Linked DNA regions of Phreatobacter oligotrophus. The protein of the gene in region 2 interacts with the protein of the main gene of each other region in a pairwise test. Links are inferred from orthologs where the notes say so. Each region holds a gene or a part of one and is shown on either strand. Other genes may lie near its edges. The genes, in order: C8P69_RS02145 and C8P69_RS05425.

Region 1 (3,233 bases), on a different replicon or contig from region 2:
CCAGGTCGGCTATGTCCCGGTCATGGTGACGATGTCGGTCTCCAGCCTGGGGCTCGCGGCGCTCCTCGCCATCGCCTGGTCCCGACGTTTTCGCAGGTAGGGCTGGCGCTGCTGACAGGCTGCTGTCACAACGATGTCAGCAGCCCTGCGGCAACCTGACGCCATGAGACCGTCTGACCGACTCTTCCAGATCATCCAGATCCTGCGCCGCTCGCGCCGGCCGCTGACGGCCGAGGCCATCGCTGCCGAGCTCGAGACATCGAAGCGCACGATCTATCGCGACATCTCGACCCTGATCGGCCAGCGCGTGCCGATCCGGGGCGAAGCCGGCCTTGGCTACATCCTGGAGGGCGGCTTCGACCTGCCGCCCCTCATGCTGACATCGGACGAACTGGAGGCCGCGGCCCTCGGCGCCCGCTGGGTGCAGTCGCGCGGCGATCCGGCCTTGTCGCGGGCCGCCGCCGATCTCATCGCCAAGCTCGCCGCCATCGTGCCGGAAAAGCTGCGCGACGTGGCGCTCGATCCCGTCTCCCGCACCGGGCCGGCCTGGGAGCCGACCGAGGACCGCATCGACCTCGCCAAGGTCCGCGGCTGGATCCACGAGGGCAAGAAGATCGCGCTCGGCTACAATGACGAGCAGGGCAGGGCGACCGAGCGCATCACCTGGCCGGTGGCGGTCGGCTATTTCGACAGCGTCCGCCACCTCATCGCCTGGTGCGAGCTGCGCCGCGACTTCCGCTCCTTCCGCACCGACCGCATCGCCTCGGCGACCTTCCTGGAGGAGCGCTACCCCGAGCGTCCGAGCGTGCTCCGGGCCCGGTGGCGCAAGACGATCAAGGAGAACTAGGTCAGCCCCCCGCGGCCTCCAGCGCGGCGCTGGCCTCGAGCCAGGCCTCCTCGGCCTCGGCGAGCTGCTTTTCGCGAAGCCCGCGGGTCTTCGCGGCCTGGGCGGCGCTGTCGGGATGGGCCTCGAAATAGCCGGGCTGGGCGAGGATGCGGTCGATCTTGTCGATGTCCGCCCGCAGCTTCTCCATCGTCGCCTCGACCTCGGCGACGCGTTTCGCCAGCGCCTTGGTCTCGCCGCGCGGTGTGGCCTGCGGCTTCGGGGCGGCGGGTTTCTCGGGCTTGTCGCCGGCAGGGGCGGGGCCCGACAGCACGATCTTGCGGTAGTCGTCGAGGTCGCCGTCGAAGGGTTGCACTGTGCCGTCGCGCACCAGCCAGAGCCGGTCGACGGTTGCCTCCAGCAGGTGCCGATCGTGCGAAACGATCATCACCGCGCCGGCATAGCCGTTCAGCGCCTCGACCAGGGCGGCGCGGCTGTCGATGTCCAGGTGGTTCGTCGGCTCGTCGAGGATGAGCAGGTTCGGCCCGTCGAAGACGGCGATGGCGAAGAGCAGGCGCGCCTTCTCGCCACCCGAGAGCGACGAGACCTTCGTGTCGGAGCGCTCGCCGGAAAAGCCGGCACGGGCGCAGGCCGCCCGCACCTTCGCCTCCGGCTCGTCCGGCATGAGGCGGCGCAGGTGCTGGTAGACGCTTTCGGCCGGGCGCAATTCGTCGAGCTGGTGCTGGGCGAAATAGGCGATCTTCAGCTTGTCGGCGCGGACCAGCCGCCCGGCCATCGGCTTCAGGCGGTCGGAGATGAGCTTGAGGAAGGTCGACTTGCCGTTGCCGTTGGCGCCGAGCAGACCGATCCGATCGTCGTCGTCGATGCGCAGGTCCAGCCGCCGGAGGATCGGCTGTCCCTCGGCATAACCGACCGACGCCCCCTCCATGGTGATGATGGGCGGCGAGGCCTTGCGCTGCGGCTCCGGGATGACGAAGGGCGGCACGTCGGTTTCGACGATGGTCGTGACCGTCTCCATCTTCTCCAGCATCTTCAGGCGCGACTGCGCCTGCCGTGCCTTGGTCGCCTTGGCGCGGAAGCGGTCGACGAAGCTCTGGAGATGGGCGCGCTTGTCCTCCTGCTTCTTCGCCGCCTTCTCGCGCACCGCGATCTCGATGGCGCGGGACTTGGCGAAGGTCGTGTAGGAGCCCTTCCAGAGCTGCAGCTTGCCCTGGTCGAGATGCAGGATGTGCTCGACGGAGGCGTCCAGCAGGTCACGGTCGTGGCTGATGAGCAGGACGCTGTGCGGATAGCGCGCGAGATAGTCCTGCAGCCAGAGCGTGCCTTCGAGGTCGAGATAGTTCGTCGGTTCGTCCAGCAGCAGCAGGTCCGGCGCGGTGAAAAGCACGGCCGCGAGCGCGACGCGCATCCGCCATCCGCCGGAGAAATCCGAGCAGGGGCGGGCCTGCGCCGCCGTGTCGAAGCCGAGGCCGGCGAGGATCGAGGCCGCTCGCGCCGGCGCCGAATGGGCGTCGATGTCGACGAGCCGCGTCTGGATCTCGGCGATGCGCTGCGGATCGGTCGCGGTCTCGGCCTCCTTCAGGAGCGCGGCGCGCTCCTTGTCGGCCTTCAGCACGAACTCCAGAAGGGAATCCGGCCCGCCCGGCGCTTCCTGCGCCACGCCGCCCATCCGCGCCCGCGACGGCAGCTTGATCGTGCCGGAATCGGCGCCGAGCTCGCCCTGGATGACCTTGAACAGCGTCGACTTGCCGGTGCCGTTGCGGCCGAGGAAGCCGATGCGCGCATCCGGCGGCAGCATCACCGAGGCATTGTCGATGAGCACGCGGCCGGCCACCCGCACGGTCAGGTCGTTGATCTGCAGCATGGAGGGCTTTTGGCCGAGCGGGCCATGCGATGCAAGGGCGAGACGGCGGGGTAGGGAATAGACCCCTCACCCTTCCCTCTCCCCGCACGCGGGGAGAGGGGGGCCACAACGTCGCGCCACATCATGAGGCGTCATGCCAGGCACACACGTGGTCGCCGCACACGCAACGCCTTTGCCCCCTCTCCCCGCTGGCGGGGAGAGGGAAGGGGGAGGGGCCAGGTGTAGTCGCGGCGGCAGCGGCCGGCGCCCTGTTCAAGGCCAAGATTCTGGAGGCGTGACCATCCTGGAGCCGTGACGATCCTGGAGGCCTGACGCGCCCTGAAACGGACGAGGCCCGCCACCGATACATCCTCGGTGACGGGCCCGTACCCGCGCGAGCCGGGTTGGGTGGGGCGTCGGAAGGCCCGCGCGACTACTCGAAGCGGGTCAGCGGCAGATGCGGACCCAGCGAACCTCGGGGCCCCAGGGCGTGTCGACCCAGCGGCGCTCCCGCCAGCAGGCCGGCGCCACATAGGCGGGGCGGTA
Region 2 (3,834 bases):
GTGGTGACCGCCGGCGAGAGCAAGATCGGCATCATGCCGGCCAACATCTTCAAGAAGGGCAATGTCGGCATCGTCTCGCGCTCCGGCACGCTGACCTATGAAGCGGTGTTCCAGACCTCGCAGGAGGGCCTCGGCCAGACGACCGCCGTCGGCATCGGCGGCGACCCGGTCAAGGGCACCGAGTACATCGACATGCTGGAGATGTTCCTCGCCGACCCGAAGACCGAGTCGATCATCATGATCGGCGAGATCGGCGGCTCGGCCGAGGAAGAGGCTGCCCAGTTCATCAAGGACGAGGCCAAGCGCGGCCGGAAGAAGCCGATGGTCGGCTTCATCGCCGGCCGCACGGCGCCTCCGGGCCGCCGCATGGGCCATGCCGGCGCGATCATCTCGGGCGGCAAGGGCGGCGCCGAGGACAAGATCGCCGCCATGGAGGCCGCGGGCATCCGCGTGTCGCCGTCGCCGGCCCGCCTCGGCAAGACGCTGGTCGACGTTCTCAAGAAGCGTTGATCCGACCGATTCCGGAAATCGGCCCGATCAGGGCCGATTTCCGCCACCGACCCGGCGTCCAGTGACGCCCCGCATGACAGCGCGGACCCGGATCGCATCGGCGATCCCGAAGCTGCAGGAACCGACCATGGCACGCCAAGACGAGACCATCGCGCTCACGTCCTTCCTCTATGGCGGCAACGCCGCCTATATCGAGGACCTCTACGCCCGTTACGAGGCCGATCCGGCCTCCGTTGACGCGCAATGGCAGGCTTTCTTCTCCTCGCTCGGCGACGACCGCAAGGACGTTGTGAAGAACGCGGAGGGCCCGTCCTGGTCGAAGCCGAACTGGCCGATCGCCGCCAATGGCGAGCTCATCTCCGCCATGGACGGCAACTGGGCGCAGGTCGAGAAGGCCATCGGCGACAAGCTGAAGGCCAAGGCCGCCGACAAGGCCAAGGGCGCCGAGATCACCGCCGAGCAGGTGCAGCAGGCCACGCGCGATTCCGTCCGCGCGCTGATGCTCATCCGCGCCTACCGCATGCGCGGCCACCTGCACGCCAATCTCGACCCGATCGGCCTCGATCCGCCGAAGACCCACGAGGAGCTCGATCCGCGCTCCTACGGCTTCACCGAGGCCGACTACGACCGCAAGATCTTCATCGACAAGGTGCTCGGCCTCGAATTCGCGACGCTGCGCGAGATGGTCGCCATCCTCGAGCGCACCTACTGCCAGACCATCGGCGTCGAGTTCATGCACATCACCGATCCCGCCCAGAAGGCGTGGATCCAGGAGCGCATCGAGGGTCCGGACAAGGAAATCGCCTTCACCAAGGAGGGCAAGCGCGCCATCCTGCAGAAGCTGGTGGAGGCCGAGGGCTTCGAGAAGTTCCTCGACCTGCGCTACACCGGCACCAAGCGCTTCGGCCTCGACGGCGGCGAAAGCATGATCCCGGCGCTGGAGCAGATCATCAAGCGCGGCGGCCAGCTCGGCGTCCGCGAGATCGTGCTCGGCATGGCCCATCGCGGCCGCCTCAACACCCTCACCCAGGTCATGGGCAAGCCGCACCGCGCGCTGTTCCACGAGTTCAAGGGCGGCTCCTTCGCCCCCGACGACGTGGAAGGCTCGGGCGACGTGAAGTACCACCTCGGCGCCTCGTCGGACCGCGAGTTCGACGGCAATAAGGTGCACCTCTCGCTCACCCCGAACCCGTCGCACCTCGAGATCGTCAATCCCGTGGTGCTCGGCAAGGTGCGCGCCAAGCAGGACCAGCATGGCTGTCCGCCCGAGGACCGCACGGCCGTCCTGCCGCTGCTCATCCATGGCGATGCGGCCTTCGCTGGCCAGGGCGTCGTGGCCGAGTGCTTCGGCCTGTCGGGCCTGAAGGGTCACCGCACCGGTGGCTCGATCCACTTCATCATCAACAACCAGATCGGCTTCACCACCTATCCGCGCTACTCGCGCTCCTCGCCCTATCCGTCGGACGTGGCGAAGATGGTGGAAGCCCCGATCTTCCACGTGAACGGCGATGATCCGGAGGCGGTGGTCTTCGCGGCCAAGGTCGCGACCGAGTTCCGCCAGAAGTTCCAGAAGCCCGTCGTGATCGACATGTGGTGCTACCGCCGCTTCGGTCACAACGAGGGCGACGAGCCGGCCTTCACCCAGCCGCTCATGTACAAGAAGATCCGCGGCCTCAAGACCACCCTCGACAAGTACTCGGCCAAGCTCGTGGCCGAGGGCGTCGTCACCGAGGGCGAGGTCGAGAAGATGAAGGGCGACTGGCGCCAGCGTCTCGACGCGGAAATGGAAGCCGGCCAGGCCTACAAGCCGAACAAGGCCGACTGGCTCGACGGCAAGTGGGCCGGCCTCTCGGGCGGCCTGTCGTCGGACGATGATCCGCGCCGCGGCGCCTCGGGTGTCGAGAAGGAGCGGCTTGCCCGCATCGGCCAGGCCATTGCCAGCGTGCCGCAGGGCTTCAACGTTCACCGCACGATCCAGCGCTTCCTCGACAACCGTCGCAAGATGATCGAGACCGGCGAGGGGATCGACTGGGCCATGGCCGAGGCGCTCGCCTTCGGCTCGCTCGTCGAGGAAGGCCACCGCGTCCGCCTGTCCGGCCAGGACTGCGAGCGCGGCACCTTCTCCCAGCGCCATTCCGTGCTGATCGACCAGGAGACCGAGGCGCGCTACACGCCGCTGAACAACGTCTCCGAGGGGCAGGCCAAGTACGAGGTCATCAACTCGATGCTCTCGGAGGAGGCTGTCCTCGGCTACGAGTATGGCTATTCGCTGGCGGAGCCGAATGCGCTGACGCTGTGGGAAGGCCAGTTCGGCGACTTCGCCAACGGCGCGCAGGTGGTGTTCGACCAGTTCATCTCCTCGGCCGAGCGCAAGTGGCTGCGCCTGTCGGGCCTCGTCTGCCTGCTGCCGCATGGCTACGAGGGCCAGGGTCCGGAGCACTCCTCGGCCCGCCTCGAGCGGTTCCTGCAGATGTGCGCCGAGGACAACATGCAGGTGGCGAACTGCACCACGCCGGCGAACTACTTCCACATCCTGCGCCGGCAGCTGAAGCGCGAGATCCGCAAGCCGCTGATCCTGATGACGCCGAAGTCGCTGCTGCGCCACAAGCGCGCCGTGTCGCGGCTCGACGAGCTGGTCACCGGCACCTCGTTCCACCGCGTTCTGTGGGACGATGCGCAGGTGCTCCCGGGTCAGGAGACGAAGCTGGTGGAGGACAAGAAGATCCGCCGGGTCATCGTCTGCTCCGGCAAGGTCTACTATGACCTCTACGAGGACCGCATCAAGCGCGGCATCGACGACGTCTACATCATGCGCGTCGAGCAGCTCTATCCCTTCCCGCTGAAGGCGCTGGCGGGCGAGATCGGCCGCTTCAAGAACGCCGAGGTCGTCTGGTGCCAGGAAGAGCCCAAGAACATGGGCGGCTGGTCCTTCGTCGAGCCCTATCTCGAATGGGTCCTGACGACGGCCGGCTCGAAGTCGAAGCGCGCCCGCTATGTCGGCCGCCCGGCTTCCGCCGCCACCGCGACGGGCCTCCTGTCGCGCCACAACGCCCAGCTCCAGGCCTTCCTGGACGAAGCCTTCGCATGACGGGCCGGCCCGCGCCGCGGGCCGGTTCTCCATCCGCTTTCAAGAGACGAGAGGCCCGCAAGGGACTGACATCATGGCCACCGAAATCCGCGTTCCGACGCTCGGCGAATCCGTTTCCGAGGCGACCGTCGCCAAGTGGTTCAAGAAGCCCGGCGAGGCGGTGAAGCAGGACGAGCCGCTGGTGGAGCTGGAGACCGACAAGGTCACGCTCGAGGTCAACGCGCCCGCCTCCGGCA

The links.
Region 1: the proteins of C8P69_RS05425 (region 2) and C8P69_RS02145 interact in binary tests that used the Escherichia coli proteins (3 or more experiments, as listed by UniProt). The link is inferred for Phreatobacter oligotrophus from one-to-one orthologs.

Annotation. Positions count from the first base shown.
Region 1 is NZ_PZZL01000001.1:439,017-442,249, forward strand. What follows is about bases 279-3,202. They hold C8P69_RS02145 (ABC-F family ATP-binding cassette domain-containing protein), read right to left. Parts: upstream 2,709-3,202; coding sequence 849-2,708; downstream 279-848. Other genes in these bases: C8P69_RS02140 (helix-turn-helix transcriptional regulator), read left to right, coding at 279-847; C8P69_RS02150 (hypothetical protein), read right to left, coding at 3,135-3,202. Also shown: C8P69_RS02135 (MFS transporter), read left to right, coding at 1-100; more of C8P69_RS02140, read left to right, coding at 164-278; more of C8P69_RS02150, read right to left, coding at 3,203-3,233. UniProt on the Escherichia coli protein: Genetic data indicate it may be involved in ribosome assembly or function.
Region 2 is NZ_PZZL01000002.1:303,582-307,415, forward strand. Bases 274-3,798 are described here. They hold C8P69_RS05425 (2-oxoglutarate dehydrogenase E1 component), read left to right. Parts: upstream 274-637; coding sequence 638-3,598; downstream 3,599-3,798. Other genes in these bases: sucD (succinate--CoA ligase subunit alpha), read left to right, coding at 274-510; odhB (2-oxoglutarate dehydrogenase complex dihydrolipoyllysine-residue succinyltransferase), read left to right, coding at 3,672-3,798. Also shown: more of sucD, read left to right, coding at 1-273; more of odhB, read left to right, coding at 3,799-3,834. UniProt on the Escherichia coli protein: E1 component of the 2-oxoglutarate dehydrogenase (OGDH) complex which catalyzes the decarboxylation of 2-oxoglutarate, the first step in the conversion of 2-oxoglutarate to succinyl-CoA and CO(2).